3 regions of the Streptomyces sp. NPDC023157 genome follow, and region 3 is predicted to be linked to each of the others. Evidence: predicted binding sites of a transcription regulator. Region 3 holds the regulator's gene; each other region holds the start of a gene.

Region 1 (10,324 bases), on a different contig from region 3:
CCGCGCACAGCCCCGCCACCGCCCGCTCGTCGCCCGCCGCCCGCGCCAGCGCCACCGCCCGGTCGACCTCGCCGACCGCCGCCCACCCCGCCGCGAGCTCCGGCCGGACGAGCCCGCCGCTCAGCTCCAGGTCGTCGCGCCGGACCGCGAGCCGCAGCATCAGGGGGATCAGGTCCGGCCGGTCGCCGCCCGTGAGGAGGGCTTCCGACGCCGCCCGGACCTCCGCGAGGGCCGCCCCGTCGCCGCCGGTCGCCGCGAGCAGCCGGTCGTGGCGTACGGGGTCGAGGGCGCAGCCCACGAGCCGGTCGACGTCGCCGGCGGCGCGCAGGGTGGCCACGTACCCCCGGAGCAGGTAGTCCGGGGTGGCCTCCGGCCAGCCGCGCTCGCGCCAGCTCTCCGCCCAGGTGTGCAACCGGGCCCGGAAGCTGGCCAGTTCGCGGGTGCCGAGCATCTCCCGGGCCTGGGCGGCGAGTTCCTCGTGGGCGAGGAGGTAGGCGGGGCCGGCCGGGGCGAAGGTGCGCCCGGGCCCGGTGCGCAGCACGTCCCGCACCCGGTACGGGACCTCGTCGGTCAGCTCCGCGAGGTCGTCCGCCGTCAGGCCGCCGCCCGCGGCCGTGAGGAGGGCGAGCAGGTCGTACGGGAGGCCGCCGGCCGCCAGGAGGTGCTTCAGCTCGCGTTCCGCCTCCACCCGGATCGCGCGGGCGGACGGGGACGGGGCAAGGACGCGGACGGCGGCCGATGCGCGGAGGGGGTGGGCGTCGGGGACGTCCGGGGGGAGGGGTGGGTTGAGGCGGCCGGAGACGATCACCCGCGCGTCCGGCGGGAGGAGGGCCGCGATCGAGTGGGCGTCCGGCCCGGTGGTCACCCCCCGGTCCTCGTCGAGGCCGTCGACGAGGAGGATCAGGCGTTCGCCGCGCCCGGCGCAGGCGCGGGCGGCCGTTCCGTACAGGCGCAGCAGGTGGGTCTCGCGGGTGGCGGCGGTGAGGAGGGCGGGCAGCGGTTCGCCGGCCAGTTCGGCGAGCTGTTCCAGGACGACGTCCACGTACGCCGCCGCGTCGTTCTGGGCGGCCCAGCGGGCGGTGACGAAGAAGGGGACGATCCGCGCGCCCGGCGGCGGGTGCAGGGCGAACCAGGCCATGAGCGCCGTCTTGCCGGCCCACGCGTCCGCCCGCCACCACAGGTATCCGGGCCCGTCCGCGAGACAGAAGGTGGCGAGCTCCGCCAACTCCGTTTCCCGGGCGATGAGTTCGTCCGGGGCGATGCGGCGCACCTGTTCCCAGTACGCGGACCGGACGCCGGGCGCGGCGCCCACCACGACCCGGTTCCCGTCCCCGACGACGACGATCCCCGTGCCGTTCTCGACGGTGACCGGCCGCTCCCCCGGTTCCTCCCCCATGGCCCGCATGGCCCCCATGCTGCCAGGGCACCCCGCCCCCGCGGACCTAAACTGGAAGGGTCCGCCCCGGCCCGGGAGGCGTCATGAGTTTCGTACAGATAATCGACTGCAAGACCAGCCGGATCGACGACCTGAACCGGCTCATGGACGAGTGGGTCGAACAGACCAAGGGCAAGCGCACCGCCACCCACAGCATCGTCGGCACGGACCGATCCGACGCCTCCCATGTCGTGGAGATCGTCGAGTTCCCCTCGTACGACGTGGCCATGCGCAACTCGCAGCTGCCGGAGACCGACCGGATCTTCCGGGAGATGGTGGCGCTCTGCGACGAGATGCCGACCTTCACCGATCTGGACGTGGTCCGCGACGAGGCCCTGTACAAGGGGAACTCCCGCCGCTTCCTCGCGCTGCTCGGCGGCGGGGAGGAGCTGTCGGCGCTCGACCAGGTGGTCGCCGAGGGGTACCACGACCACGATCCGTCCAACCCGGCGGACGCCATCGGCATGGACGCGGTGCGGCGCGAGGTGGAGATGTGGCGGAGCGGCTTCGACTTCGCGTTCACCGTCGAGGACCAGATCGCCGAGGGTGACCGGGTGTGCACCCGCTGGACGTGGAACGCCACCCACACCGGCGATTTCATGGGGCTCCAGCCGAGCGGGATCGCGGTGGAGATGACCGGCACGCTGATCCAGCGGTTCCGGGAGGACGGGAAGGCCGTCGCGGGGTGGTGGCAGTACGACATGCTCGGGCTGATGGGGCAGCTCGGGGCGGTCGAGGCGTAGGACCGACGCGCCGAGGCCCGGTGCCCCCGCGACGGGGGCACCGGGCCTCGGCTGTGAGCTTCGGGGCTCAGCTACGCGTTACGGGACTCAGTGCGAGTGACCGTGGCCGTGCGAGTGGCCCGCGTCCGCCGGCTCCTCTTCCTTCTTCTCGACGACCAGGGTCTCGGTCGTGAGCAGCAGGGAGGCGATCGAGGCGGCGTTCTCCAGGGCGGAGCGCGTGACCTTCACCGGGTCGATGACGCCGGCCTTGACCAGGTCGCCGTACTCGCCGGTCGCGGCGTTGAAGCCCTGGCCCTTGTCGAGCTCCGACACCTTCGAGGTGATGACGTAGCCCTCGAGGCCGGCGTTCTCGGCGATCCAGCGCAGCGGCTCGACGGCGGCGCGGCGGACCACGGCGACACCGGTGGCCTCGTCGCCGGTCTTGTCGAGGTTGCCCTCGAGGACCTTGACGGCGTGGACGAGCGCGGAGCCACCACCGGAGACGATGCCCTCCTCGACCGCGGCGCGGGTCGCGGAGATGGCGTCCTCCAGACGGTGCTTCTTCTCCTTCAGCTCCACCTCGGTGGCGGCGCCGACCTTGATCACGCACACGCCGCCGGCCAGCTTCGCGAGGCGCTCCTGGAGCTTCTCGCGGTCCCAGTCGGAGTCCGTGGACTCGATCTCGGCCTTGATCTGGTTGACGCGGCCGAGGACGTCCTCGGAGGAGCCGGCGCCGTCCACGATCGTGGTGTCGTCCTTGGAGACGGTCACGCGGCGGGCGGTGCCCAGCACGTCGAGACCGGCCTGGTCGAGCTTGAGGCCGACCTCCTCGGAGATGACCGTGGCACCGGTGAGGGTGGCCATGTCCTGGAGCATCGCCTTGCGGCGGTCACCGAAGCCGGGCGCCTTGACGGCGACGGCGTTGAAGGTGCCGCGGATCTTGTTGACGACGAGGGTGGAGAGGGCCTCGCCCTCGACGTCCTCGGCGATGATCAGCAGGGGCTTGGAGCTGCCGGCCTGGATGACCTTCTCGAGCAGCGGCAGGAGGTCCTGGATGGAGGAGATCTTGCCCTGGTTGATCAGGATGTACGGGTCGTCGAGGACGGCCTCCATACGCTCCTGGTCGGAGACCATGTACGGCGAGAGGTAGCCCTTGTCGAAGGCCATGCCCTCGGTGAACTCCAGCTCCAGGCCGAAGGTGTTGGACTCCTCGACGGTGATGACGCCGTCCTTGCCGACCTTGTCCATCGCCTCGGCGATGAGCTCGCCGACCTGCTGGTCCTGCGCGGAGAGCGCGGCGACGGCGGCGATGTCGGACTTGTCCTCGATCGGGCGGGCGGTCGCGAGGAGCTCCTCGGACACGGCCTTGACCGCGGCGTCGATGCCCTTCTTCAGGGCGGCCGGGGAGGCGCCGGCGGCGACGTTGCGCAGACCCTCGCGGACCAGGGCCTGGGCGAGCACGGTGGCGGTGGTGGTGCCGTCACCCGCGATGTCGTTGGTCTTGGTCGCCACCTCCTTCACGAGCTGGGCGCCGAGGTTCTCGAACGGGTCCTCGATCTCGACCTCGCGGGCGATCGTGACACCGTCGTTGGTGATCGTGGGGGCGCCGAACTTCTTGTCGATGACGACGTTGCGGCCCTTGGGGCCGATCGTCACCTTCACCGTGTCGGCCAGCTTGTTGACGCCGCGCTCAAGGGCGCGACGGGCGTCCTCGTCGAACTTCAGGATCTTCGCCATGGGAGCGGTTCAGCCCTCTCGGAAATCGTGGAAAAAACCGCGCCCCTGAACGCCCGGAGAAACCAGGGGGTCAGGGGCGCGATTCGAAGCGTCTGCTTACAGGTGCTTCGGTGGACTACTTCTCGATGATCGCGAGCACGTCGCGAGCCGAGAGGACGAGGTACTCGTCACCGTTGTACTTGACCTCGGTGCCGCCGTACTTGCTGTACAGCACGATGTCGCCGGTCTTCACGTCGAGCGGCAGGCGCTCGCCGTTCTCGAAGCGGCCCGGGCCCACGGCGAGGACGACGCCCTCCTGGGGCTTCTCCTTCGCGGTGTCCGGGATGACCAGGCCAGAGGCCGTGGTCTGCTCGGCGTCGAGCGGCTGGACCACAATGCGGTCCTCAAGCGGCTTGATGGCAACCTTGGAGCTGGTGGTCGTCACGATCCGACCTCCCCCTTCGGAGATCTCACGGGGTTAACTGTCTGAGGTGGCGACCAGGTGGATCCGTCGTCGCGGGTGCCGGACCTGCCCGTCGCTGTGTTGGCACTCTCCGGTGGGGAGTGCCAGAGCCGAGACTATGACCGCGATTAGCACTCGGTCAAGCGGAGTGCCAATTCACGACCCCGTGGCGTGAGCCGGGGGCGCTCCGGGAGGAACGCGCGGACGGAGCCCGCGGTTCCGTACGAGGGGTCGCACCGGGACCGCGGAGCCGGACGGAGCGGCGGACGGCCCCCGGACGACGGAAGGCCCCCGGGTCGCGGAAGGCCCCCCGGCCGGGGACGGCCCGCGCGCCGCGCGCGGCCGGTGCGGCGGATGCGGCACCCGTGGCGAGACCTTCTCCGCCGCCTTGCGGCCCAGCCGTTCGATCGGGTCGATCGGGTCGGCCGAGGACGCGCAGGCGGTCAGGGAGAACAGCGCGCCGGTCAGGGCCAGGGCGGCTGCCAGCCGGCGCGCCCGGCTCATACGTAGTCCTCCAGCCTGGCCACCGCGTACCCCTTCGCCGTGATCGTCTTCATCACCCGGCGGATCATGTCCGGCATGGAGCCCTTCCAGTCCTCCTTGCCGCGGAAGTGTGTGAGGACGATGTCGCCGGGGTGCAGGTCCCGGTCCCACTCGCGCCACTCCATGTGGTCGGGGAAGGCCTCGGAGGCCCACAGCGGGACGGCCTTGACCCCGCAGCTCTTGGCCGCGCGCAGGGTGTCCTCGTTGTAGTTGCCGTACGGCGGGCGGAAGAGCTCGGGCCGCTTGCCGAACTGCTTCTGGATGACGTCCTGCATCCCGCAGATCTCGCGCTTCTGGTCGCCGTAGTCGAGCCCGGGCAGATAGCGGTGGTTGAGGGTGTGGTTGTGCAGGGCGACCCCGGAGTCGCGCATCTTCCGGAAGTAGCCGTAGTCCTCCTTGACCAGGTAGTCGCTGAGGAACGCGCTGTACGGGATCTTCAGCTCGCTCATCATCCGCAGCAGCGCGGGGTCCTTCTCGGCGCCGTCGTCGATGGTCAGGAAGACGACCTTCTGCTTCGTCGGCACGGTGGTGAAGACCGGCGGCAGCCCCTCACCGTCGGTCTCGAAGCCCTTGCGGGTGGTGATCTTCGGCTTCACGGCGGGCGGCGCCGGCGCTTCGAGCGGCGGCTGGGCCAGCCCCCACTTCTTGGCGGCGGCCACCCGGGCGGCGCGCGCCGCGCGGACCCGCTCGACGTACGCGTTCAGGGCGCCGGCCGCGTTCTGCGCGCGCGGCTGGCCGGCGGCGGGCTTCTGCGACGCGGCCTCGCCGTCGGCGCCGGGGCCCGCGCAGGCGGAGCCGAGGGCGGCGACGAGGAGGGCGGCACCGACCACCCGTACGGAGCGAAACGTACGCGTCTGTTCCTTTTGTCGTACTAGCTGCATGGCGCCGCATCCTGTCAGCGCCGAGCCCCTCCCGGGCCCCGACACCACCGGCGCCGCCCGCACGGTCCCCCGGGCGGCCCACACCGCCCGCGCCCCTCAGAATGGGACGGGTGACCGACCTCGCCGCCTTCGCCTCCCTGCTCACCCCCGAGGGGCAGGCCCTCCTCGCCGCCCTGCGCGACTACGACCCCGCCCAGGAGCTGGCGGTCGCCTCCCGGCTGCGCCGCGACCACCCCGCCGAACTGGTCTCGGCCGCGCTCGGCCAGGCCCGGCTGCGGCAGCGGGCGGTGGCGAAGTTCGGCGCCGAGGACGCGTACCGCATGTACTTCACGCCCCACGGCGTCGAGCAGTCCACCCGGGCCACCGTCGGCACCTACCGGGCGGCCCGCCTCAAGGAGCTCGGCGTGCGCAGCGTCGCCGACCTCTGCTCCGGCATCGGCGGCGACGCGCTCGCGCTCGCCCGCGCCGGGATCTCGGTGCTCGCCGTCGACCGCGACCCGCTCACCGTCGAGGCGGCCCGCGCCAACGCGGCGGCCCTCGGCCTCGACGGGCTGATCGAGGTGCGCCGCGCGGACGTGACGGAGATCGACACCAGCCCGTACGACGCCGTCTTCGTCGACCCGGCGCGGCGCGGCGGCCGGGGGCGGATCTTCGACCCGGAGGCCTACTCGCCGCCGCTGTCCTGGGCGGTCGAGGCGGCCCGCAAGGCCCCGCACGCGGCCCTGAAGATCGCCCCGGGCATCCCGCACGAGGCGGTGCCCGAGGAGGCCGAGGCGGAGTGGATCTCGGACGGCGGGGACGTGAAGGAGGCCGTGCTCTGGTTCGGCACCGAGCCCGGCGCCCGCCGCGCCACCCTGCTGCCCGGCGGCGCGACCCTCACCGGCGGCACCCTGCCCGACCCGGCGGTCCGGCCCGTCGGCCGCTACCTGTACGAGCCGGACGGCGCCGTCATCCGCGCCCACCTGGTCGCGGAGGTGGCGCGGGAGCTGGACGGCGGGCTGATCGACCCGACCATCGCGTACGTCACGGCCGACACGCTCACCCCGACGCCGTACGCCGCCGCCTACGAGATCACCGACGAACTCCCGTTCAACCTGAAGAAGTTGAAGGCCCTGCTGCGCGAGCGGGAGATCGGCGTGCTGACCGTGAAGAAGCGCGGCTCCGCCGTCGAACCCGAGGAGATCCGCCGCAAGGTGAAGCTCAAGGGCCCCCACTCCGCGACGGTGCTGCTCACTCGGGTCGCGGGAGCTCCGACGATGCTGATCGGGCACCCGGCCGGCCGGTGAGCCGGACGGCCATGCGGTAGTGCCCGACGGCCTTCGCGAGGCCGGTCAGACCCGTCACCCACAGGATGAGGGCGGCACCCATGCCGTAGGCGACGGCGCCGTAACCGCCGTCGTCCGGGCCGGTGTTGAGCGGGACGGCGAAGGCGGTCCACAGTCCGACCGCGCACATCGCGAAGGACAGCACCAGCCAGCTCGCGCTCAGCAGCGGCAGCCGCAGCCGCGCGTCGGACGGCCCGTGCCGGTCGAGCGCGGCCCAGCCCATGAGCCGTTCGCGCACCATCGCGTCCCGGCGCAGGCTCCGCACGGTCAGCCAGACGCCCGGGACGAGCACGGCGATCCCGGCGGCCCCGCAGAACAGCGCGAGCAGCATGCTGATCGGGTCCGCCACCCCGCCGGCCCCGCCGAAGGACACGAGCGGCACGCCCACCAGCGCCCAGCCCAGCTGGAGCACCCCGAACCAGACCAGGAACAGCACCAGCCGCCCGCCGCCGAGCAGCCGGCGCCCCAACTCGTCCATGGCGAGCGCCCGATCGGCCAGCCGCGCCTCCCGGTCGGGCCAGTTCCGTATCTCGGCGGGCGGCGGGGGCGGCGGAAGCGGGGTGCGGGGGGACATGCCGGGGAGCTTAACCGGCGGCCCTCACGCGGAACGAGCGCGGCGGCGTCCACCGGCGCGGAGGAGCCCGCCCGCCAGCCTCAGCCGGCCGCCCGCTTCAACAGCAGTGCCCGCTCCCGCTCGTTGCGCGTCAGCTCCGCCGCCCGCGCGAACTCGGCCCGCGCCTCCTTCTCCCGGCCGAGCCGGGCCAGCAGGTCGCCCCGGACGCTGGGCAGCAGGTGGTAGCGGTCCAGGGCTGGGGCGGCGGCGAGGGCGTCGACGAGGGCGAGGCCCGCCTCCGGGCCCTCGGCCATCGACACGGCGACCGCCCGGTTCAGCTCGACGACCGGGGAGGGCGCGACGGCGGCGAGCCGCCGGTAGAGCGCGGCGATCGTCGTCCAGTCCGTCTCCTCGTACCGCGTCGCCCGCGCGTGGCAGGCGGCGATGGCGGCCTGGAGGGCGTACGGGCCGGTGGCGCCGTCCGCCTCGACGGCCCGCCCCAGGGCGGCGTACCCGCGCCGGATCAGCAGCCGGTCCCAGCGCCGCCGGTCCTGGTCGGCGAGGAGCACCGGCTGCCCGTCCGGGCCGGTCCTGGCCGCCGTCCGGGAGGCCTGGATCTCCAGCAGGGCGGCCAGGCCGTGGACCTCGCCCTCCCGGGGCATCAGCGCGGCGAGCACCCGGGCCAGCCGCAGCGCGTCCTCGCAGAGGGCGGGGCGCAGCAGGTCGTCGCCGGCGGTCGCCGCGTACCCCTCGTTGAAGATCAGGTAGATGACTTCGAGGACCGAGCCGAGGCGGGCCGCCCGCTCCTCCCCGTAGGGCACCTCGAACGCGACCCCGGACCGGGCGAGGGTCCGCTTGGCGCGCGTGACGCGCGCGGCGACCGTCGGCTCGGGGACGAGGAAGGCGCGGGCGATCTCGTCGGTGCGCAGCCCGCCGAGCAGGCGGAGGGTGAGCGCGGTGCGGGCGTCGGCGGAGAGCACCGGGTGGCAGGTGGTGAAGACCAGCCGCAGCAGGTCGTCGTCGATGTCCCCGGGGCCGGAGGGCTCCGGGTCGTGCGCCTCCTCCGTCAGCTCGCGGCCGGCCTCCGCCAGCTTGCGGGCGTACGTCTCGCGGCGCCGGACGAGGTCGACGGCGCGGTGCTTGGCGGTGGCCGTCAGCCAGGCGCCCGGCCGGTCCGGGACGCCCGCCCGCGGCCACTGCTCCAGGGCGGCGACCAGCGCGTCCTGGGCGATCTCCTCGGCGATGCCGACGTCCCGGACGATCCGCGCCACGGTGGCGATGATCCGGGCGGACTCCATCCGGAAGACCGTGTCCAGGGTCTCCTCGACCGTCTGTGCCGTCACGCCTCACATGACAGCACAGACGACTGACAGGCGCCGGGGTTCAGCCGCCCGGCATCTCCTCGACCTCGCGGATCTCCAGGCCGACGGTCCACTGCGGCGGGTGGACCTCCAGGAAGCGCTTCCCCCACTCGATCGCCTCGGCCATGTCCTTGCACTGCATCATGGCGTAGCCGCCGACGACCTCCTTGGTCTCGGTGAAGGGGCCGTCGGTGTACGACAGCTTCCCGTCCTGCCAGGAGACCCGGGTGCTCTCGGAGGTGGGCTTGAGCCCGGCCGTGTCCAGCATGACGCCGGCCTTGGTGATCTCCTCGAAGAGCGCGCCCATGCGCTCCTCGAAGCCGGGGTCGGCGGACGCCATGTCGATGCTGTTCTCCTCGATGCGGACGAGGGAGAGGTAGCGGGGCATGGTGACTCCTCGGGTGCGGTGGCGGGGCCGTTCCCCGCCTTCACACTCATACGTCGAACGGGAGCCGCCCGCATCGACAACCGCGCCGGTGATTTTTTCGGGAGCCCGGACGCGGCGGCTCAGAGATAGTCCTCCAGGCGCGCCACCGTGTACCCCTGCTCCTGGATGTGGCGCAGCAGGTTGGCCGTCATCTCGGTCATCGACGTGCCCTTGAGCTCGGACGGGCCGCGGAAGTGGGCCAGGATGATGTCGCCGGGGTGCAGCTTCTTGTCCCCGCGCTGGTACTGCATGTTCTTGATCTGCATGGACTCGCGCCACAGCACGATCGCGTCGATCCCGCAGCGGGCGGCGGCGGCCCGCGTGGACTCGTTCCAGTTGCCGTAGGGCGGGCGGAAGAGCCGCGGCCGCTTCCCGTACTCCTTGGTCAGCTTCTCCTGCTGGCCGCAGATCTCCCCGCGCTGGGCGTCCTCGGAGAGGGTGCGCAGGTTGGGGTGGGTGAGCGTGTGGTTGGCGACGCCGTGGCCCTGCGCGACGAGCGGGGCGAAGTAGCGGTAGTCGGCGCGGATGGCCGCGTCGGTGAGGAACATCGTCACGGGGATCTTGAGGTCGCGCATCATCGCGACGAACTCGGGGTCCTTCTCGGCGCCGTCGTCGATGGTGATGAAGACGATCTTCTCGCGCGTGGGGACGTCGCTGACCACGGGGACGGGCCCGCCGGGCCCGCGGGTCACCGGCTTCTTCGCGGGTGGGGCCGGCGGCGCCGGGAAGGGCTTGAGTCCCCACTTGCGGTACGCGGCGGCCCGCGCGTCGGCGGAGTCGGGCGCGCCGGGCGTGTGCGAGGGCTTGGCGGAGGGCGTGACGGCCCCGGTGCTCGGAGCGGTGCTGTCCGCGTCGGCCGCCGTCGTGCAGCCGGTCGCCGCGAGCAGCGCGACGGTGG
Region 2 (10,324 bases), on a different contig from region 3:
CGCGTCGACGAGCAGGCCCAGCTCCACTCCGTAACCGACGGGGAACGGCAGCCGTTCGAGCAGCGAGCGCCGCGCCGCGTACTCGCCGCCCAGCGGCTGGACGAAGCCGGCCAGCTGCGGCCAGTGCAGATTGAGCAGCGGGCGCGCCACCAGCTCCGTCACCCGACCGCCCTGACCAGGGGCGTCGCCGAGCGGGCGGTCGTACATCGCCTTCACGAAGTCGACGTCCGGTTCGGTGAGCAGCGGGCCCACGATGCCGGTGACGAAGTCCGCGGAGAAGTCCCTGAGGTCCGCGTCCACGAAGCAGACCACGTCCCCGGTCGTCACCATCAGTGACCGCCACAGGACCTCGCCCTTGCCGGGCACCGCGGGTATCCGGGGCAGGATCGCGTCGCGCGCCACCACCCGCGCGCCGGCCGCCGCCGCCACCTCCGCCGTACGGTCCGTGGAGCCCGAGTCGATCACCACGAGCTCGTCCACCAGCGGGACGGCCTCGGTCATCAGCTCGCGGCGGATCACGGAGACGATCGCGCCGACCGTCGCCTCCTCGTTCAGCGCGGGCAGCACCACGCTGACCCGCGTCCCCCGTTTGGCGGCGAGGACGCGCTCCAGCGGGCGGTCGGCGACGGACCAGGACCGCCGGGCCAGCCAGCGCTCCACCTCTTCCAGCAACGTGATCTCCATCTCGCGGATCGGACGACCCTCTCCACCTTCGTAGCCTTCGGTTACAGTCTTGAACAACGCGGATCCCCGATGCATGTCGGGGTGCCGACCGCGTCTCACAATCGAATACCGCTCATCCAGAGGGGCAGAGGGAAACGGCCCGTTGAAGCCCCGGCAACCCTCCAGTCGGTTCTCGTCCTCCAGCGAGGTCCCCGACTAGGGAAGGTGCCAAATCCGTCTCATGGCGAAAAATTCGTCATGGGAAAGATGAGGAGAAAGGGCCTCGCCTCCATGGCTGTACAGACCGTCGCACCCGGAACCACCGTCGACCTCGGTCCCGCTTCCGGACTCTCCTGCCGCGAATGCGGCGAATCCTTCCCGCTCGGCCCGATCTTCGCCTGTGAGCTCTGTTTCGGCCCGCTCGAAGTCGCGTACGACCTGCCCTCCGGTGACCCGGAGGAGCTGCGCAAGCGCATCGAGGCCGGCCCCGCCAACATCTGGCGCTACGCCCCGCTGCTGCCCGTCCCGGCCGATGTCGCCGAGAAGCCGAACCTGAACCCCGGCTGGACCCCGCTCGTCAAGGCCGACAACCTGGCCCGCGAGATCGGCGTCGAGCCCGGCAGGCTGTTCGTCAAGGACGACTCCGGCAACCCGACCCACTCCTTCAAGGACCGGGTCGTCGCCCAGGCCATCGAGGCCGCCCGCGCCTTCGGCTTCACCACCCTGTCCTGCTCCTCCACCGGCAACCTGGCCGGTGCCGTCGGCGCCGCCGCCGCCCGGGCCGGCTTCCGCTCCTGCGTGTTCATCCCGCACGACCTGGAGCAGGGCAAGGTCGTCATGGCCGGTGTCTACGGCGGTGACCTCGTCGCCATCGAGGGCAACTACGACGACGTCAACCGCTTCTGCTCGGAGCTCATCGGCGACCCGCTCGGCGAGGGCTGGGGCTTCGTCAACGTCAACCTGCGCCCGTACTACGGCGAGGGCTCCAAGACGCTCGCGTACGAGATCTGCGAGCAGCTCGGTTGGGTCATCCCCGACCAGCTGGTCATCCCGATCGCCTCCGGCTCCCAGCTCACCAAGATCGACAAGGGTCTGCAGGAGCTCATCAAGCTGGGCCTGGTCGAGGACAAGCCGTACAAGATCTTCGGCGCCCAGGCCGAGGGCTGCTCCCCGGTCTCCGTCGCCTTCAAGGCCGGCCACGACGTCGTGAAGCCGCAGAAGCCGAACACGATCGCCAAGTCCCTCGCGATCGGCAACCCGGCCGACGGCCCGTACGTGCTCGACATCGCCCGCCGCACGGGCGGTGCCGTGGAGGACGTGAACGACGAGCAGGTCGTCGACGCGATCAAGCTGCTCGCCCGCACCGAGGGCATCTTCGCCGAGACCGCGGGCGGCGTGACCGTCGGCGTCACGAGGAAGCTGGTCGAGGCCGGTCTCATCGACCCGAGCCTGACGACCGTGGTCCTCAACACCGGCGACGGCCTCAAGACCCTGGACGCGGTGGCCGACACCTCTCAGGCGACCGCCACCATCCGCCCGAGCCTGGACGCGTTCCGCGACGCGGGCCTGGCCCACTGAAAGGTACGTGAACCCATGGCCGTCAACGTCCGCATCCCCACCATCCTCCGCACCTACACCGGCGGCCAGGCCGAGGTGAAGGCGGAGGGCGCGACCCTCGCCGAGGTCATCGCCGACCTGGAGAAGAACCACGGGGGCATCGCCGCCCGCGTCCTGGACGACCAGGGCAAGCTGCGCCGCTTCGTCAACGTGTACGTCAACGACGACGACGTGCGCTTCGAGCAGGGCCTGGAGACCGCGACGCCGGACGGCGCGGGCGTCTCCATCATCCCGGCGGTCGCCGGCGGCTGCTGAGCCGTCGCCCCCTCCGCGCTTACCCGCGGTATCCGTCTTATCTGAATTGCCCCTTCCGCGAGAAGAAGCGGAGGGGGCAATTCTGCATGGTTGAGCGGGGTAGAGTTGGGGAAGTCCCCGCCGCTGCTCATGCCAGACGCATATGAGAATGCGCCCGTGCGCGACAAGAAGCAGCCAAAGTGCCCGTGCCTTGTGTACCTTCTGCGCGCTTTGCCCGGCCCGACTTGACCCGGAATTCAAGGGATTCTCCCCAATTCGCCTTTCCGTGCTGCCCAGAATTCTCGTCCGATTGACCTGTTGCAGAGGGCAGTTGGGCAGATACATTCAGCCGCGGTCGACGCGTTCCGGCGCAGGGTCTGACCCGGGTCCGCGAAGTGCGGCCCCGCGCAAGGGCCAGTAATAGGGGAGTTAGGCATGGCTCAGGGCACCGTCAAGTGGTTCAACGCGGAGAAGGGCTACGGCTTCATCGCGGTCGACGGTGGTGCGGATGTTTTCGTCCACTACAGCGCGATCCAGATGGACGGCTACCGCACCCTTGAAGAAGGGCAGCGGGTCGAGTTCGAGATCTCGCAGGGCCAGAAGGGCCCGCAGGCGGACATGGTCAAGCTCGCCGCCTCCGCCTGAGCGCGGCGCGATCGGCCACCGACGCACTTCCGTCGAGGGGCCCGCATCCAGACCGGATGCGGGCCCCTCGTCATGTCCGGCTCCTCGTCATGTGCGCCCGGCGTGTGCGCCCGGCTCGTGCTCCCAGGGGTGACCGATCCTCGGTAGTCGCTTGCACTCGCATGGGGCGAGTGCTAATCATTGGCGTTAGCACTCTGAAGGTGAGAGTGCTTAATCGAGGATCGGGCAGATGAGGCCCGCGGCCAGGTGGGGCAAGGAACCACAGGGCTCGCAGGCCGTCCGTCGCGGGCGTCGGCGCGGTCCAGGAGCGTTATCCACCCCAGTCCGGGAGGACCACTTCACATGGCCAAGATCATCGCGTTCGACGAGGAGGCCCGGCGCGGTCTCGAGCGCGGCATGAACCAGCTCGCTGACGCCGTCAAGGTCACCCTCGGCCCGAAGGGCCGCAACGTCGTCCTCGAGAAGAAGTGGGGCGCCCCCACGATCACCAACGATGGTGTCTCCATCGCCAAGGAGATCGAGCTCGAGGACCCGTACGAGAAGATCGGCGCCGAGCTGGTCAAGGAAGTCGCCAAGAAGACGGACGACGTCGCCGGCGACGGTACGACCACCGCCACCGTCCTCGCCCAGGCGCTCGTCCGCGAGGGCCTGCGCAACGTGGCCGCCGGTGCCAACCCGATGGCCCTCAAGCGCGGCATCGAGAAGGCCGTCGAGGCCGTCTCCGGCGCCCTGCTCGAGCAGGCGAAGGATGTCGAGACCAAGGAGCAGATCGCCTCCACGGCCTCCATCTCCGCCGCCGACACCCAGATCGGCGAGCTCATCGCCGAGGCGATGGACAAGGTCGGCAAGGAAGGCGTCATCACCGTCGAGGAGTCGCAGACCTTCGGGCTCGAGCTTGAGCTCACCGAGGGCATGCGCTTCGACAAGGGCTACATCTCGGCGTACTTCGCGACCGACATGGAGCGCATGGAGGCGGCCCTGGATGACCCGTACATCCTGATCGTCAACTCCAAGATCTCCTCCGTGAAGGACCTGCTCCCGCTCCTGGAGAAGGTCATGCAGTCGGGCAAGCCGCTGCTGATCATCGCCGAGGACGTCGAGGGCGAGGCTCTGTCGACGCTGGTCGTCAACAAGATCCGTGGCACCTTCAAGTCCGTCGCCGTCAAGGCCCCGGGCTTCGGCGACCGCCGCAAGGCCATGCTGAACGACATCGCCATCCTCACCGGCGGCACGGTCATCTCCGAGGAGGTCGGCCTCAAGCTGGAGAACGCGGGCCTCGACCTGCTGGGCCGCGCCCGCAAGGTCGTCATCACCAAGGACGAGACCACCATCGTCGACGGTGCCGGTGACAGCGAGCAGGTCGCCGGTCGCGTGAACCAGATCCGCGCCGAGATCGAGAACAGCGACTCGGACTACGACCGCGAGAAGCTCCAGGAGCGCCTCGCGAAGCTGGCCGGCGGCGTGGCCGTCATCAAGGCCGGTGCCGCGACCGAGGTCGAGCTCAAGGAGCGCAAGCACCGCATCGAGGACGCCGTTCGCAACGCGAAGGCGGCCGTCGAGGAGGGCATCGTCGCCGGTGGCGGCGTCGCCCTGCTGCAGGCCTCCGCGGTCTTCGAGAAGCTGGAGCTGGACGGCGACGAGGCCACCGGTGCCAACGCCGTCAAGCTGGCCCTGGAGGCCCCGCTCAAGCAGATCGCCGTCAACGGTGGTCTCGAGGGTGGCGTCGTCGTGGAGAAGGTGCGCAACCTCCCCGTCGGCCACGGCCTGAACGCCGCGACCGGTGAGTACGTCGACATGATCGCCGAGGGCATCATCGACCCGGCGAAGGTCACCCGCTCCGCGCTGCAGAACGCGGCGTCCATCGCGGCCCTGTTCCTCACCACCGAGGCCGTCATCGCCGACAAGCCGGAGAAGGCGTCCGCGCCGGCCGGCGGCGGCATGCCGGGCGGTGACATGGACTTCTGAGTCTGATCCTCTGGATGCGCCCCTCGCACTGACCGGCCGCAGGCGGCCGGTCAGGCTTCGGGACGCTGCACCGGACTCCGTCCGGTGACCGGGGTCGACCTCAGTCCTGCCGAGGGCGGCACTCCCATCAGGGGGTGCCGCCCTCGGGTTTTGCGCAGCGGATCAGCTGTTCATCGCTGAACGCCGAAGGGCGGCACCCCGTGGGGTGCCGCCCTTCAGTCGTTCCCGCGTACGACGTCAGCGGACGTCGACGTAGTCGGCCACCGCGGCCGGTGCGTTGAAGTGCGAGCCGTCGGTGTTGTACCGGACGACGTACCAGCCGTCCACGGTCGCCTTGGCCTTGAGCGTCGCCACCCCGTTGGCGGCGGTACGGCCGGTCGCGAGCTGCTTCCAGGCCGACTGGCCGCGCGCCTGGAACCACAGGCTCACAGGGGCGTTCCCGTACGCCTTCCAGGCGCCACCGACCTGCTGCTGGACGCCGGCGGTCACGGTGACCACGGCGCCCTTGCGGACGGGCTCGGGGGCGGCGTTGACGGAGACGACGCGGGCGGGGGTGCGGACCATCCGGAACACGTTGCTCGCGGACTCGGCGAACATGTCGCTCACCGGGTGCCGGACCCGGAAGTACCCGCCCTGGCTCCGGCCGTTGAGGCTGTAGGTGCCGGGGAAGGAGGAGGGGTACGCGGTGGCGAGGGTGCGCCAGCCCGTGCGGCCGTCGGCGGAGGTCTCCAGGAGCAGCGTCTGGGCGGCGCTGGACCCGTAGTACTGGCCCGGGTTGTACGTGGGACGGAACGCGCCGATGGCGTTGACCTTGCCGTCCGCGGCGAGCAGGCCGCGGTAGACGAGGACCCGGCTCTCCTGGGGCATCACCAGCGGAGCGGTGACGGCCGGGAAGTACAGGAACGGGTCGTCGGTGGAGACCACCCAGCTGTCCAGCCGGACCCCGGGGGCGGACGGCAACTGGGCCGTGAAGCGGCCGTCGGCGTCGGTCGAGACGGTCTTGAACACCTGGTAGCCCGCGCGGCCGTCGCGGCCGAGGGACACCCGGACCTGCTGGTCGGCGAGCGGCGCGTCGGCGTTCTTCGGGTCGGTCATCCGCCCGCTGACCGTGACCTTCTCACCAGGCAGGACCCGGGTCCTGTCGGCGGTCGCGGTGACGGTCACGGCGCGGTGGTTCCAGGCGAGGATCGTCCGGGTGAACTGGGTGGCGCCGTGCACCTGCTCGCTGTTCTCGGCGTACGAGACGCGGAACTCGTCGCCGATGTTCACCTGGCCGTACGGCTCGCCGGTGAACTCGCCCTTCTCGTCGGTGGTCACCGTCTGCGCCACGCCGGTGTCGGGAATCAGGCGCTGGACGGAGATGCCGCGCCCGGAGATCGGGACGAGGTCCCCGGAGCCGGGCTGGACGCCGAGGAGCGTGCCCGAGGCCCTGGTGCTGCGGTCGTCCCAGCTCGGAGCCGAGAAACCGATGCCGAGCTGCGGCTTCAGGGTGAAGTCGAGCGTGCCGGCGTCGGCGCGGGTGACGGTGTTGCCGAGGGAGTCGGTCGCCGTGATGTCGATGGCGTACTTCCCGAGCTCCGGGATCGTGCCGCCGTCCTCGGTGAGCTTGAGGGCGGTGGCGGCGGGCAGGGAGAAGTAGTTCGTGCTCCACGACGCCTGGGTCAGGGCGGGGACCTCGGTGACGACGGTGTCGCCCTTGCGGATCTTCGCCGAGACGGCGGTGACGGTGGCCGAGGCGGCGTCCGTCCAGGCGGTCACGTGGAAGGCGCCGCGCTGGTACTCCTCGGTGAAGGCGGCGCCGATGCCGACGGCGGGCGCCGGAGCGGGCTCCTCGGCCACGGCGGGGGTGACGCCCGCGCCGAGGGCGAGGAGGGTCAGTACGGCGACGGCGGACGACGCCGTGCGCGAAGAGGGGCGGAGGTCAGAGCGCATCGATGTACTTCCCCTTCGACTCGCTGTAGAAGTAGCCGTTCTGGGACTGCTTGAGCACGAGCCACGAGCCGTCGCCGTAGTTCTTGGCCTTGAAGCTGAACTTGCCGTAGGCGTTGGTCGGGACGTCACGGTTCACCCAGTACCACTGGGAGTCGCCCTTGGGCCGGAAGACGAGCATGACCCGGGCGCCGGAGTGCGGCTTCCAGACGCCGCCGACCTTCTTCTGCACGGTGCCGGTGACCGTCATGTACGAGTTGGTACGCGGACGGTTCGGGCTGACGGAGAACGCGGCGAACCGCGTCTCGACGCGCGAGAGGCGCGTGGCGCCCGAGGTCTTCGCGACGTACCGGTCGCTCTCGTAGTGGTGCAGCCGGTAGACGGCGTTGACGTAGCCCCAGGTGCCGATGTCGACGGCGCAGTAGCTGAAGCTGTTGTCCCAGCGGGTCTTGCCGTACTTCAGATTGCCCCAGGTGCGCCCGTTGTCCAGGGAGACCTGGAGGTAGAGCGGCTCGTCCGCGCAACTGCCGCCGTTGAGGCGGGCGGTGGCGCGGACCCAGCCGAACTCGTCCAGGGTGACCCGGGTGCCGGTGTACGACACCTGGCCGAGCGCGGCGATCTGGCCCTCGTCGGCGGGGAAGCCGTCGAAGTACACCGAGGGCCGCAGGAAGGTGTACACCGTGCGCTGCCCGGCGTAGGCGGGGCGGGCCGGGAAGCGGAAGCCGCCGTCGGCGGCGGCGGACTGGCCGCCGATCTGCCCGGGGACCTTGTAGTGCCAGATGTCGGGCTGCTCGGTGGCGGCGACCACCGGCGCGCCCTCGAAGGGCACCCAGCCGTCCGGGGTCAGCCGCTGCACGGCGCCGCTGACGGTGACGTCGGTGCCCGGGAGGACGCGGTACTTGTTCAGGTCGGCGTTGATCCGGTACGTGAGCTTCTCGACGCCCACGCGGGGCACCGGGAAGCCGGCGTTCGGGTCGGTGACCGCGTCGGTCGGGACGACGGTGGCGGTGCCGCTGCGGATCTCCGCGTTCGGGGTGACCGGCAGCGAGAAGGTGCCGTCGGCGCCGGTGGTGGCGGTGAGCTTCGTGGTCGTCCAGTCGCCGGCGTCCAGGTTCAGGGACACCTGGACCGTGGTGCCCTCGGCGGCCGGCGTCCGGGCGCCGGTGTTCGGGTCCCAGGTGGTGGCCGCGCCGGACAGGACGAGGCTCCGCTGGTCGTAGCTGGTCGTGGCGCGGTCGAAGGACAGCTTGCTGACGCCGGTGTGCAGCTTGTGGGCGTAGGTGCCGCCGGTCCACTTCTGGACGGTGCCGGAGGACAGCCGGTACTCGACGACGACCGGGTAGTCGCCCAGCGGCATGCCCGCGGGCAGCTTCAGGGCGTCCGCGGTGGTCCAGCCGTACGGCCGGTCGGTGGCCTGGTCCGCGGACTGCCAGGTCAGCTCGTCGGTGGAGGCGATGACGGCGGCGTCGGGCGCGGCGGAGTCGAGGACGCTGACCTTCACCCACAGCGCGTTGGACGTCAGGTCGACGACGATCCGTCCGTCGTCGGAGGTGACGGTACGGGTGACGGTCTCGGCCGCGTGGGCCGCGGGCGCGGTCACCAGGGCGGGCAGGGTCAGCCCTGCCGAAAGGACGAAAACGGTTGCCGCACGCACGAGGGCATGCGGCAGCGTGCGCGTAGAGCGCATCTGAGAGACCCCCCACAGGTCGGAAGGCGGCGCATCGGAAGATCGCAAGCCGCGTGAGAGCAACATAGCGCTTGATGGTTGAACGTGTTCACTGGATGGCCTGTTCGCGGCCGGAGTCTGTCAGGGGCATCCTGAGAGGAGAGTCCGGCGCCCCGGGCAGCGGGCAGACAGGAGAGATCTCATGATCACCCTCCTCACCACACCGGCGGAACGCGAGCTGGTCATCACCCGCACCTTCGACGCGCCCGTGAGCCGCGTCTGGGAGGCCTGGACGCGGCCCGAGCACGTGCGGACCTGGTACGGGGTGGCGGGGCTGACCATGTCCGTCTGCGACGTCGACCTGCGGCCGGGCGGCGCGTGGCGCTGGGGCCAGCGGACCCCAGACGGCCAGGAGATCGTCTTCTCCGGCACGTACGAGGAGATCGTCACGGCCGAACGGCTCGTCTACTCGGAGATCTTCGAGCAGATGCCGGACGCCGAGCCGGTCCGCGTCGTCCTCGCCTTCGACGCCACCCCCGACGGCGGCACCGCGCTGACCAGCACGTCCTTCTGGCCGTCCACGGAGATCCGGGATCAGGCGCTCGCCGCGGGCATGGAGGCGGGGGTGAAGGAGCAGTACGACCGGCTGGCCGACCACCTCCGCAGGATGTGACCGCCCTGGAGGTCCCGCGGCTGACGGCGGACGGGCTGCTGCTGCGCCCCTGGGAGCAGGCGGACCTGCCGCTGGTCCGCGAGGCGTCGGCCGACCCGTACATCCCGCTGATCACGACCGTCCCGCCGGTCTGGTCGCGGACGGAGGGCGAGGCGTTCGTCCGCCGCCAGTGGGCCCGCGCGCAGACCGGCGCCGGCTACCCCTTCGTCATCGCCCGCACCTCCGACGCACGCCCCCTCGGCGCGATCGGCCTCTGGCTCCGCGACCTCCCCGAAGGCCGCGCGACCCTCGGCTACTGGCTCGCCCCCCACGCCCGAGGCAACGGCACCGCCACCCACGCCCTCACCACCCTCACCACCTGGGCCACCACCGAACTCCGCATCCCCCGCCTCCAACTCCTCGTGGAACCCTGGAACACCGCCTCGTCCCACACGGCCGAACGCGCCGGGTTCGTACGGGAGGGGGTGCTGCGGGGGTGGCAGGAGGTGGGCGGGGTGCGGCGGGACATGGTGATGTACGGGCGGGTGGCGGGCCGGGCGGGGTAGCCGCTCCGTCAGCCGGACGGACCTTCCCGGCGGGCCGGTGCTAGCAGAGGCAGGGGTCGGTTCCCCAGCCCAGGCCGACGATGTCGTCGTCGCGCAGCGCGCCGGCGTACGCCTGGATCTCGTCGACGTCACCCTTCAGGTACTCGCCCCAGCCGTCGGCGGTCATGCCGCGGCCGACCTGGAGCGGGCCGCCGCTCTTCCAGCCGTCGGGGACGTGCGCGGTCGCCTGCGCGTTGGTGAAGCCCTCGGCGAACAGCTTGACGGTGTCGGTCGCGTCGTCGTAGACGACGGCGAGGCGGACACCCTGCCCGCTGCTGCCGGCGGGACCCGTGATCTGCGAGACGACCTTCTCCGGCGCGCCCGCCTCGTCCCGCTCCGGCATGATCA
Region 3 (10,324 bases):
CCCTGTTCAGTCCCTGGAACGCCCATGCCCGCGCGCCCGCGTGCCCTGGGGGCCCTCGTCGCCCTTTTCACGGCCGGTTACCTCGCCCCGTACCTGCTGCCGACCGTCGTCGGCAGGCTGTCCGCCGGACTCGCCCTCAGTACCGCCCAAGCCGGACTGGTCGGCTCGATCCTGCTGCTCGGCTCGGCCTGCGCCGGCTTCGTCCTCGCGTCCCGCGTCGAACGGCTCGGCCCCCGCCGGGCCGCCCGCCTCGGACTGCTCGCCATGGCCCTCGGCTACGGGACGGCCGCCGCGAGCGGCACACCGCCGCCGGTCGTGGCGGGCGCGGTCCTCGGCGGCTTCGGCTCCGGCACCGCCACCGCCGTCGCCGCAGCGGGCATCGCCGGCCGCCCCGACCCCCACCGCGCGGCCACCCTGGGCCTCCTCAGCGTCTCCGCGACGGCGGGCGTCCTCTACCTGAGCCTGCCGCACCTCGGCGGCGGCCACGCCCTGCCGTTCGCGGCGATAGCGGCGACGGCCCTCCTGACCTACCCGACGACCACCCACCTCCCCACCACGCCCCCGACCCCCCACACTCCCCGCCCCCACCTCACCCCCCTCCCCCACCGCCGCGCGGGAGCCGTCCTGGCGGGCTCGATCCTGTGCTGGTCCATGGCCCAGAACGCGCTGTGGGGCGTCAGCGGCCGCATCGGCCTCACCCAGGCGGGCCTCTCCGAGGTCACCCTCGGCCTGGTCTTCGCCGCCGCCCTGGGCGCCGGACTCGCCGGCGTCACCGCCGCCGGAGCCCTGGGCCGCCGCCTCGGCCGCGTGACCCCCATCGGCGCCGGCACACTCCTCATCGCCCTCTGCGTCCTGCTCAGCTCGTCCGCCGAAGGCCCGTACTCCTTCGCGACCGGCGAGATCCTGTGGAACGCGGTCTACCCGGTCGTCCTGTCCTACCTCCTGGGCCTGGCCGCCTCCCTGGACCCGCGCGGCCGCTGGGCCGTCCTGGTCGGCTCGGCCTCCTCCCTGGGAGTGGCCTGCGGCCCGGTCACGGGCAGCACCCTGGCATCGGCAGCCGGCTACCAGGGCATGGGCCTGACCCTGTGCGCCCTGCTCCTGCTGGTGGCGGCCCCGATGACAGCGGTGGCCCACCGAACGACACCCCGTCCCCCCGCCCCGCCCCTTCCCGAACCGGGGGCAAGCCCCCAGCCCCCCGGACGGCCTGCGGCTGTGCCCTCAAACGCCGGGCGGGCTGGGTGGGACCCCCAGTCCCCACCCAGCCCATCCCCTCTGAGCACCCGCTCCAGCCCCGCCGGCGTTTGAGGAACTGGGCACGATCCAGCCCCGCCGGCGTTTGAGGCGCGGGGTCCGGGGCGGAGCCCCGGTTCGGGAAGGGGCGGGGTGGGGAATGGCCCGCCGCAGGCGCCCCCGCCCACCGAGCCGCCCCGCCCCGCCCAGCGCAGCGACTACGCCCCGCCACCCCCGAACCGATACGCCTCGACCTCCGCCAGGTACCGCCCCCGCAACCCCTCCGCGTCCTCAAGAAACGCCGCCAGGAACGAGTTCCGCGCCAAGGTCCGCAGCTCCTCCTCCCCCAGCCCCAGCGCATCCCGCACCGCGTCGAAGTTGTCGCCCGCGTAGCCCCCGAAGTACGCGGGGTCGTCGGAGTTGACCGTCGCCATGAGCCCCGCCGCCAGCATGGTCCGCAGCGGGTGGTCCTCGATGGTGTCGATCGTCCGCAGTCGTACGTTGGACAGCGGGCAGAGCGTCAGCGGCACCCGCTCGCGGGCGAGCCGCTCGACGAGCGACGGGTCTTCCAGGCAGCGCAGGCCGTGGTCGATCCGTTCGACGCCGAGGACGTCGAGGGCTTCGCGGATGTACGCGGCGGGGCCTTCCTCGCCGGCGTGCGCGACCCGGCGCAGTCCGAGCCGGGCGGCCTCCTCGTACACCTCGCGGAACTTGGCCGGCGGGTGGCCGACCTCCGCGGAGTCGAGGCCGACGCCGGTGATCCGGTGGAGGTACGGCTTCGCGGCCTCGAGGGTCGCCATCGCCGACTCGGCCGACTCGTCGCGCAGGAAGCACATGATGAGCCGGGTGGAGATCCCGTACCGCTCCTCCGCTCGGTCGAGGGCGACGCCGAGCCCGTCGACGACCACGCCGAACGGGAGCCCGCGGGCGGTGTGCGCCTGCGGGTCGAAGAAGATCTCGGCGTGCCGCACGCCCTGTTCGGCGGCCCGCGCGAGGTATGCGTCGGCGAGTTCGGTGAAGTCGTCGGCGGTGCGCAGGACGCCCATGAGGCCGTAGTACAGGTCCAGGAAGGACTGCAGGTCGCTGAAGCGGTACGCCTCGCGCAGGGCCTCGGTGTCGGCGTACGGCAGGGTGACGCCGTTGCGCGCGGCGAGCGCGAAGGCCAGTTCGGGTTCGAGGGTGCCCTCGATGTGGAGGTGCAGTTCGGCCTTGGGTACGGGCATGGTGCTGGTGCTTTCCTGGAGTGTCCGGGGGGTGCGGCGGCGCCAGTCCGGGGCGTGGCCCGGCGGGCGTCGTCGCCTATCTCTTGGGTACGGGGATCCTCATGAGGTCCTGGGCGACGTTCAGCTCGCCCTCGAACCCGGCCGCCCGCGCCTGCCGCTCGAACTCCGCGGGATCGGAGTACCGCTGCGAGAAGTGGGTCAGGACGAGATGGCGCACGCCCGCGTCCCGGGCGACCGCGGCGGCCTGGCCGGCCGTCAGGTGGCCGTGGTCGGTGGCGAGCCGGATGTCCTCGTCGAGGAAGGTCGACTCGATGACGAGCATGTCGGCGCCGTCGGCGAGCGCGTACACGCCGTCGCACAGCCGGGTGTCCATGACGAAGGCGAACCGCTGGCCGCGCCGGACCTCGCTCACCTCGTCGAGGGTCACCCCGTCGAGGACGCCCTCGCGCTGGATCCGGCCGACGTCGGGGCCCTTGATGCCGTGCGCGGCGAGCCGCTCCGGCAGGATGCGGCGCCCGTCGGGCTCGGTGAGCCGGTAGCCGTAGGACTCCACGGGGTGGGAGAGGAGGCGGGCGTCGAGCGTGTACGCGTCGGTGACGGCGAGCGGCCCGTCGGCGTCGACCGGCGCCTCGGTCAGCCGCACGGTCTCGCGGTAGGCCGTGGCGTACCGCAGCCGTTCGAAGAAACGCTGCCCGCTCGCCGGGTAGTGCGCGGTGACCGGGTGCGGGACCTGGTCGAGGTTGATCCGCTGGATCACCCCGGCCAGGCCGAGCGAGTGGTCGCCGTGGAAGTGCGTGACGCAGATCCGGTTGAGGTCGTGCGCCGCGACCCCGGCCCTGAGCATCTGCCGCTGGGTGCCCTCGCCGGGATCGAAGAGGATGCCCTGGCCGTCCCAGCGCAGCAGATAGCCGTTGTGGTTGCGGTGCCGGGTCGGCACCTGGCTCGCGGTGCCGAGGACGACCAGTTCACGTACGGACACGGTGACGTCCGGTCCTATCCGGGGGGCCAGTTGAGGCCGCGGCCGCCGAGGACGTGCGCGTGGGCGTGGAAGACGGTCTGCCCGGCGCCGGCGCCGGTGTTGAACACGATCCGGAAACCGTGTCCGTCGATCTTCTCCTCCGCGGCGACCTCACCGGCCTCGCGCAGCACGTCGGCGGCGACGGTCGGCGCGGCGGCGGCGAGGGAGGCGGCGTCGGGGTAGTGCAGGCGCGGGATGACCAGGATGTGCGTGGGCGCCTGCGGGTTGATGTCGCGGAACGCGACGGTCGTCTCCGTCTCGCGCACGAGCGTCGCCGGAACCTCCCCTGCCACGATCTTGCAGAACAGGCAGTCGCTCTGCGGCTCTCCGGCCATGGCCCGGTCCTCCTCGACTCCGTTGATCAGTACACGCGCATGCTATCGGGCCCCCGGCGGGGCGGGACGGGGAACGGTCGGCCGGGCCGGGACGGGGAGGGGCCAGCCGGGCGGGACAGGGAACAGGCGGTCGGTCCTCCCCGGGCCTGGCAGGGCCGTAGCCGGGCCCGTCCAGGCCGTGCCCGGACCCGGCCTAGGACCAGCGCCCGGTCCGCCCGAGCACGAGCGCCCCCGCCGCCGTGCCCGCCGTGGAGGTGCGCAGCACGCTGTGCCCGAGGCGGTACGGCTTCGCGCCGGCCTCCTCGAAGAGCGCCAACTCCTCCGGGGAGACGCCCCCTTCGGGTCCGACGACGAGCACGATCTCGCCGTGCTCGGGGAGTTCGGCGGTGGCGAGCGCCCCGCTCGGGTGGTCGCGGTCCTCGTGGAGCACGGCCGCGAAGTCGGCGGTCGCGAGGAGGGCGGCGACCTGCTTGCCGGTCATCGCGTCGGCGACCTCGGGGAAGCGGGTGCGGCGGGACTGCTTGCCGGCCTCGCGGGCCGTCGCCCGCCACTTGGCGAGCGCCTTCAGACCGCGCTCGCCCTTCCACTGGGTGATGCAGCGGGACGCGGCCCACGGCACGATCGCGTCCACGCCGGTTTCCGTCATGGTCTCGACGGCCAGTTCGCCGCGGTCGCCCTTGGGCAGGGCCTGGACGACGGTGATACGGGGCGCGGGCGCCGGGTCCTCGTGGACGGCGGTGACCTCGACGGTCAGCTGGTCCTTGCCCTCGGCGGCGGCGACCACGCACGCGGCCCAGGCGCCGTTCCCGTCGGTCAGCACCAGCTCCTCGCCCGCGCGCAGCCGCTTCACGGACACCGCGTGGCGGCCCTCGGGCCCGTCGAGGAGGTAGCCGCCCACCGGGGGAACGGTGTCGACGACGAAGACGGGTGCGGTCACGATGCGCTCCTGGAGCTTGCGAGGGCGGTGTGGAGTTCTTCGGCGAGGACCTCGACGAGCCGGCCGGCCGGGAGGTCCCGGGCCAGGCGGTGGCCCTGCCCGGCCCACAGGGCCATGCCCTGCGGGTCGCCGGCGGTCGCGGCGGCCTTGCGCAGCGGGGCGGTGAGGTGGTGGACCTCGGGGTAGGCGGCGGGGGCGTACGGCCCGTGTTCGCGCATGAACCGGTTGACCAGGCCGCGGGCCGGGCGGCCCGAGAAGGCCCGGGTGAGCTCGGTGCGGGTGAACAGCGGGTCGGTCAGGGCCCGCTTGTGCAGCGGGTCGGCGCCGGACTCGGGGCAGACCAGGAACGCGGTGCCGAGCTGGGCCGCGTCGGCGCCGGCGGCGAGGACGGCGGCGATCTGGCGGCCGCGCATGATGCCGCCGGTGGCGACGATCGGCAGCCGGACGCTCTCGCGTACCTCGGTGAGCAGCGCGAGCAGCCCGCCGCCGCTGCCGGCGGACGGCCCGTCGGCCGGGTCGTCCCGGTGGGTGCCCTGGTGCCCGCCCGCCTCGGTGCCCTGCACGCACAGGGCGGCGGCCCCGGCGCGCTCGGCGGTGCGGGCCTCCTCGACGGAGGTGACGGTGACGATCGTGAACGTACCGACCCGGGCGAAGGCGTCGAGCGCGTCGCGGTCGGGGCAGCCGAAGGTGAAGGAGACGACCGGGACCGGGTCGTCGAGGAGGATCGCCAGCTTGGACTCGTACCCGTCGTCGCGGCCCTGGTCGGGGTCCCCGAGTTCCGTCTCGTACCAGCCGGCCTCCCCGGCGAGCTGGTGCCGGTAGACCTCGACGGCGGCGGGGTCGGCGGGCTGGCCGCTCTGCGGCATGAAGAGGTTGACCCCGAAGGGCTGTCCGGTGAGTCCGCGGACCCGTTTGACCTCCTGGTAGAGCCCGCCCGCGGTCTTGTATCCGCCGGCCAGGAACCCGAGGGCCCCCGCCTCGCACACGGCACCGACGAGCTCGGGGGAAGAGGCGCCACCCGCCATGGGGGCCTGCACGATCGGATGACGAGAGAGATCGTTCAGCGCGGTGGACATGCAGGCATCGTGCCATGCCGGGACGGCCCGGCCGAATCCGTACGGGAGCGGCTTCGGGAGGGGCTTCGGGAGGGGCTTCGGGAGGGGTACGCGAAGGGGCGGCCCCGCACATTGCGGAACCGCCCCTGGGCATATGCCATACGCGACTCAGCGCCCGTTGAACGCGTCCTTCAGCCGCGAGAACAGCCCCTGCTGCCCCGGCTGACTGTGCTGACCCGGGGGACGACCCCCGGACCCCCAGCCGAGCGCCTACCGCCCGTTGAACGCGTCCTTCAGCCGCGAGAACAGCCCCTGCTGCCCCGGCTGGAACTGCCCCGTCGGGCGCTCCTCGCCGCGCAGCTTGGCCAGCTCGCGGAGGAGGCGCTCCTGCTCCGGGTCCAGCTTGGACGGGGTCTGCACCTCGACGTGGACGATCAGGTCGCCCCGGCCGTTGCCGCGCAGGTGCGTGACGCCTCGGCCGTGCAGCGGGATCGACTGGCCGGACTGGGTGCCCGGGCGGATGTCGACCTCCTCAAGGCCGTCCAGGGTCTGGAGGTGCACCTTCGTACCCAGCGAGGCGGCCGTCATCGGGATGGTGACCGTGCAGTGCAGGTCGTCGCCGCGCCGCTGGAACGTGTCGTGCGGGGTCTCGTGGATCTCGACGTACAGGTCGCCGGCGGGGCCGCCGCCGGGGCCGACCTCGCCCTCGCCGGCCAGCTGGATCCGGGTGCCGTTGTCGACACCGGCCGGGATCTTGACCGTGAGCGTGCGACGGGACCGGACCCTGCCGTCGCCCGCGCACTCGGGGCACGGGGTCGGGACGACGGTGCCGAAGCCCTGGCACTGCGGGCAGGGGCGGGAGGTCATGACCTGGCCGAGGAAGGACCGGGTGACCTGGGAGACCTCACCGCGGCCGCGACACATGTCACAGGTCTGCGCGGAGGTGCCGGGCGCGGCGCCCTCGCCGGAGCAGGTGGTGCAGACGACGGCCGTGTCGACCTGGATGTCCTTCGTGGTGCCGAAGGCCGCCTCGTCGAGGGTGATCTCCAGGCGGATCATCGCGTCCTGGCCGCGCCGGGTGCGCGAGCGCGGGCCGCGCTGGGACGCCGTACCGAAGAAGGCGTCCATGATGTCCGAGAAGTTCCCGAAGCCGCCCGCGCCGAAGCCGCCGGCGCCACCGCCGCCGGAGGCGGAGAGCGGGTCGCCGCCGAGGTCGTAGACCTGCTTCTTCTGCGGGTCCGACAGCACCTCGTAAGCGGCGTTGATCTCCTTGAACCGCTCCTGGGTCTTCGGGTCCGGGTTCACGTCCGGGTGAAGCTCGCGGGCGAGTCGGCGGAAGGCCTTCTTGATCTCGTCTGCCGACGCGTCGCGGCGTACGCCGAGTACGGCGTAGTAGTCGGTGGCCACTTACGACTCCGCCAGGATCTGTCCGACGTAACGTGCCACTGCGCGTACCGCTCCCATCGTTCCGGGGTAATCCATGCGGGTCGGTCCGACCACGCCGAGTTTGGCGACTGCCTCGCCGCCGGAACCGTAGCCGACCGAGACGACCGACGTGGACGTCAGCCCCTCGTGGGCGATCTCGTGCCCGATGCGTACGGTCATGCCCGATTCCTTGGCCTCGCCGAGCAGCTTGAGGAGCACGACCTGCTCCTCGAGGGCTTCCAGGACGGGCCTGATCGTCAGGGGGAAGTCATGTCCGAAGCGGGTCAGATTGGCGGTGCCGCCGATCATGAGCCGCTCCTCCTGCTCCTCCACGAGCGTTTCGAGGAGGGTCGCGAGCACCGTCGTGACGGTGCCGCGGTCCTCGATCTCCTCGAAGGACTCGGGGAGGTCCTGCACCAGCTGCGGCACGTCCGCGAACCGGCGGCCGACGACCCGGCTGTTGAGCCGGGCCCGCAGGTCGGCCAGGGAGGTCTCGCCGAAGGGCGCCGGGCAGTCGATGACCCGCTGCTCGACCCGGCCGGTGTCGGTGATGAGCACCAGCATGAGCCGGGCGGGGGCCAGCGACAGCAGTTCCACGTGCCGGACCGTCGAACGGGTCAGCGAGGGGTACTGCACGACGGCGACCTGCCGGGTGAGCTGCGCGAGCAGCCGTACCGTGCGGCCGACGACGTCGTCGAGGTCGACGGCTCCGTCGAGGAAGTTGTGGATCGCCCGCCGCTCGGGGGTCGACAGCGGCTTGACGCCGGCCAGCCGGTCCACGAAGAGGCGGTAGCCCTTGTCGGTGGGGATGCGCCCGGCGCTGGTGTGAGGCTGGGCGATGAAGCCCTCCTCCTCCAGCACCGCCATGTCGTTGCGCACGGTGGCGGGCGACACACCCAGCTTGTGGCGCTCGGTCAGCGCCTTGGAGCCGACCGGCTCCTCCGTCCCGACGTAGTCCTGGACGATGGCGCGCAGCACCTCGAGTCTGCGTTCGCTGAGCACCGCGCACACCTCCAGCTGTCGATCCGGTTCCGGTTCTTCCCTTTTTGGCACTCGCCCTGCCCGAGTGCCAGGAATCCCCCGGCCAGTGTACGGCGGCGGACATCGCTCCTGGCAAGGAGGCGGGGTCGGCGGGGTCACAGCGGCTAGCGTCGCCGTATGGACGTGGAATGGGAAGAGTACGGCTGGGAGCGCCTCGCGGAGGGTGTCGGCAGGCGCCGGCTGCCGGGCTGGGACGCCACGGTGGGCCTGGTCATCGGGCGGGACGCGGTGCTGTTGTACGACACGGGGGCGACCCTCGCGCAGGGCGCCGAGCTGCGCACCCAGGTGGAGGCGCTGACGGGCTGCCGCCGGGTGACGCATATCGCACTCAGCCATCCGCACTTCGACCACGTCCTGGGCACGGCGGTGTTCTCCGGGGCGGAGGTCTTCGGGGCGATCGGCATGGACACGCTGCTGCCGCGCGAGCGGGAGGCGCTGTGCACGGACGCGGTACTGCAGGGGGTGGACGCCCGGGTCGCGGCCGAGGCGGCCGAGGTCCTGGTCGCGCCCCGCCACACGGTCTCGGGCGAGTGGACCCTGGACCTGGGCGGCCGCCAGGTCCTGCTCGCCAACGTCGGCCCCGGCCACAGCGGCCACGACCTGGCCCTGTTCGTGCCGGGTGCGCCGGAGGTCGTCTTCTGCGGCGACCTGGTCGAGGAGTCCGGCGAACCGCAGGCGGGCCCGGACGCGATCCCCGGACGCTGGCCGGCGGCGCTGGACCGGCTGCTGTCCCTGGGCGGCGAGGACGCGGTGTACGTACCGGGCCACGGGGCGGTGGTGGACGCCGCCTTCGTACGCCGCCAGCGCGGGGAGCTGGCGCGGCGCTTCGGGGTGGCGTAGCGGCACCGAACGCGCGCCCTCGGCACGGGACCTGACGCTCCCTCGCCCGCTCACCGCGGACGGGGCCCGCCCAGGGCAGAATCGAGCCCATGCGCAGTTACAACCCGGATCTGACTCCCCCCTGGAAGCGCTCGGCGCCCGTCCCCGAGGTCCCGGCGGACCACGATCTCGTCGTGGAGGAGGTCGCGACCGGCTTCTGCGGGGCCGTGATCCGCTGCGAGGCGGACACGGTGACGCTGGAGGACCGCTTCGGCAAGCACCGGGTCTTCCCGATGGAGCCGCGCGGCTTCCTCCTGGAGGGCCGGGTCGTCACCCTGGTCCGCCCCTCCCGCGCGGCCCCGGCCCGCCCCACCCGGACGGCCTCCGGTTCGATCGCCGTCCCGGGCGCCCGGGCGCGGGTCGCCCGGGCCGGCCGGATCTACGTGGAGGGCCGCCACGACGCCGAGCTGGTGGAACGCGTCTGGGGCGACGACCTGCGCATCGAGGGCGTCGTCGTCGAGTACCTGGAGGGCATCGACGACCTGCCGGCCGTCGTCGCCGAGTTCGCCCCGGCCCCCGACGCCCGCCTCGGCGTCCTCGTCGACCACCTGGTGCCGGGCTCCAAGGAGTCCCGCATCGCCGCCCAGGTCTCGTCCCCGGACGTCCTGATCGTCGGACACCCGTACATCGACGTCTGGGAGGCCGTGAAGCCCTCTTCCGTGGGCATCCCGGCCTGGCCCTCGGTCCCCCGCGGCCAGGACTGGAAGACCGGCGTGTGCCGCGCCCTGCGCTGGCCGGAGAACACGGGCGCGGCCTGGCAGCACATCCTGTCGAAGGTGACCTCGTACAAGGACCTGGAGCCGGAACTCCTGGGCGCCGTGGAACACCTGATCGACCACGTGACGGCACCTGAGGGCGGCTGAGGACGGCTGGCGCAGACCGGCGGTCGGGCCTCCCCCGGTCGTCGGCCTCCTCAGTCGACCAGGTCCCGCACCACCGCGTCGGCCAGCAGGCGGCCGCGGAGGGTCAGGACGGCCTGTCCCTGGGCGTACGGCTCGGGGGCGAGGAGGCCGTCCTCCAGGGCCTTGCGGGACGCGGCCAGGCCCGCGGGCTTCAGGAGGGCCAGCTCGACGCCCTCGCGCAGCCGGAGCTCCAGCAGGACCCGCTCCACCCGCCGGTCCTCCTCCGACAGCACCTCGCGCCCGGCGCCGGGCGACGTGCCGGAGCCGAGGGCCGCCGCG

What was found. The regulator HrcA, encoded in region 3, represses chaperone genes, less so after heat shock. The targets are predictions, from matches to a motif close to TTNGCACTCNGNNNNNCNGAGTGCNAA.
Region 1: the regulator HrcA is predicted to act here: its motif matches at 4,465-4,491, upstream of groES (co-chaperone GroES).
Region 2: the regulator HrcA is predicted to act here: its motif matches at 3,346-3,372, upstream of groL (chaperonin GroEL).

Annotation. Positions count from the first base shown of each region.
Region 1 is NZ_JBVHIL010000004.1:335,460-345,783, forward strand. It holds gene ACZ3ZE_RS16450 (hypothetical protein) at 1-1,405, opposite strand, end outside; gene ACZ3ZE_RS16455 (ester cyclase) at 1,480-2,178, shown strand; gene groL (chaperonin GroEL) at 2,266-3,894, opposite strand; gene groES (co-chaperone GroES) at 4,010-4,318, opposite strand; gene ACZ3ZE_RS16470 (polysaccharide deacetylase family protein) at 4,837-5,760, opposite strand; gene ACZ3ZE_RS16475 (THUMP-like domain-containing protein) at 5,862-7,046, shown strand; gene ACZ3ZE_RS16480 (hypothetical protein) at 6,991-7,659, opposite strand; gene ACZ3ZE_RS16485 (RNA polymerase sigma factor) at 7,740-8,981, opposite strand; gene ACZ3ZE_RS16490 (YciI family protein) at 9,022-9,387, opposite strand; gene ACZ3ZE_RS16495 (polysaccharide deacetylase family protein) at 9,507-10,324, opposite strand, start outside.
Region 2 is NZ_JBVHIL010000004.1:735,819-746,142, reverse strand. It holds gene ACZ3ZE_RS18545 (glucosyl-3-phosphoglycerate synthase) at 1-672, opposite strand, end outside; SAM riboswitch class I at 794-937, shown strand; gene thrC (threonine synthase) at 955-2,241, shown strand; gene ACZ3ZE_RS18535 (MoaD/ThiS family protein) at 2,257-2,535, shown strand; gene ACZ3ZE_RS18530 (cold-shock protein) at 2,950-3,159, shown strand; gene groL (chaperonin GroEL) at 3,502-5,124, shown strand; gene ACZ3ZE_RS18520 (hypothetical protein) at 5,362-7,056, opposite strand; gene ACZ3ZE_RS18515 (hypothetical protein) at 7,046-8,653, opposite strand; gene ACZ3ZE_RS18510 (SRPBCC domain-containing protein) at 8,922-9,392, shown strand; gene ACZ3ZE_RS18505 (GNAT family N-acetyltransferase) at 9,389-9,937, shown strand; gene ACZ3ZE_RS18500 (LamG-like jellyroll fold domain-containing protein) at 9,978-10,324, opposite strand, start outside.
Region 3 is NZ_JBVHIL010000001.1:804,043-814,366, forward strand. It holds gene ACZ3ZE_RS03750 (MFS transporter) at 25-1,305, shown strand; gene ACZ3ZE_RS03755 (adenosine deaminase) at 1,449-2,453, opposite strand; gene ACZ3ZE_RS03760 (ribonuclease Z) at 2,530-3,432, opposite strand; gene ACZ3ZE_RS03765 (histidine triad nucleotide-binding protein) at 3,447-3,806, opposite strand; gene ACZ3ZE_RS03770 (16S rRNA (uracil(1498)-N(3))-methyltransferase) at 4,000-4,743, opposite strand; gene ACZ3ZE_RS03775 (nitronate monooxygenase) at 4,740-5,819, opposite strand; gene dnaJ (molecular chaperone DnaJ) at 6,069-7,205, opposite strand; gene hrcA (heat-inducible transcriptional repressor HrcA) at 7,206-8,225, opposite strand; gene ACZ3ZE_RS03790 (MBL fold metallo-hydrolase) at 8,382-9,104, shown strand; gene ACZ3ZE_RS03795 (DUF3097 domain-containing protein) at 9,194-10,006, shown strand; gene hemW (radical SAM family heme chaperone HemW) at 10,057-10,324, opposite strand, start outside.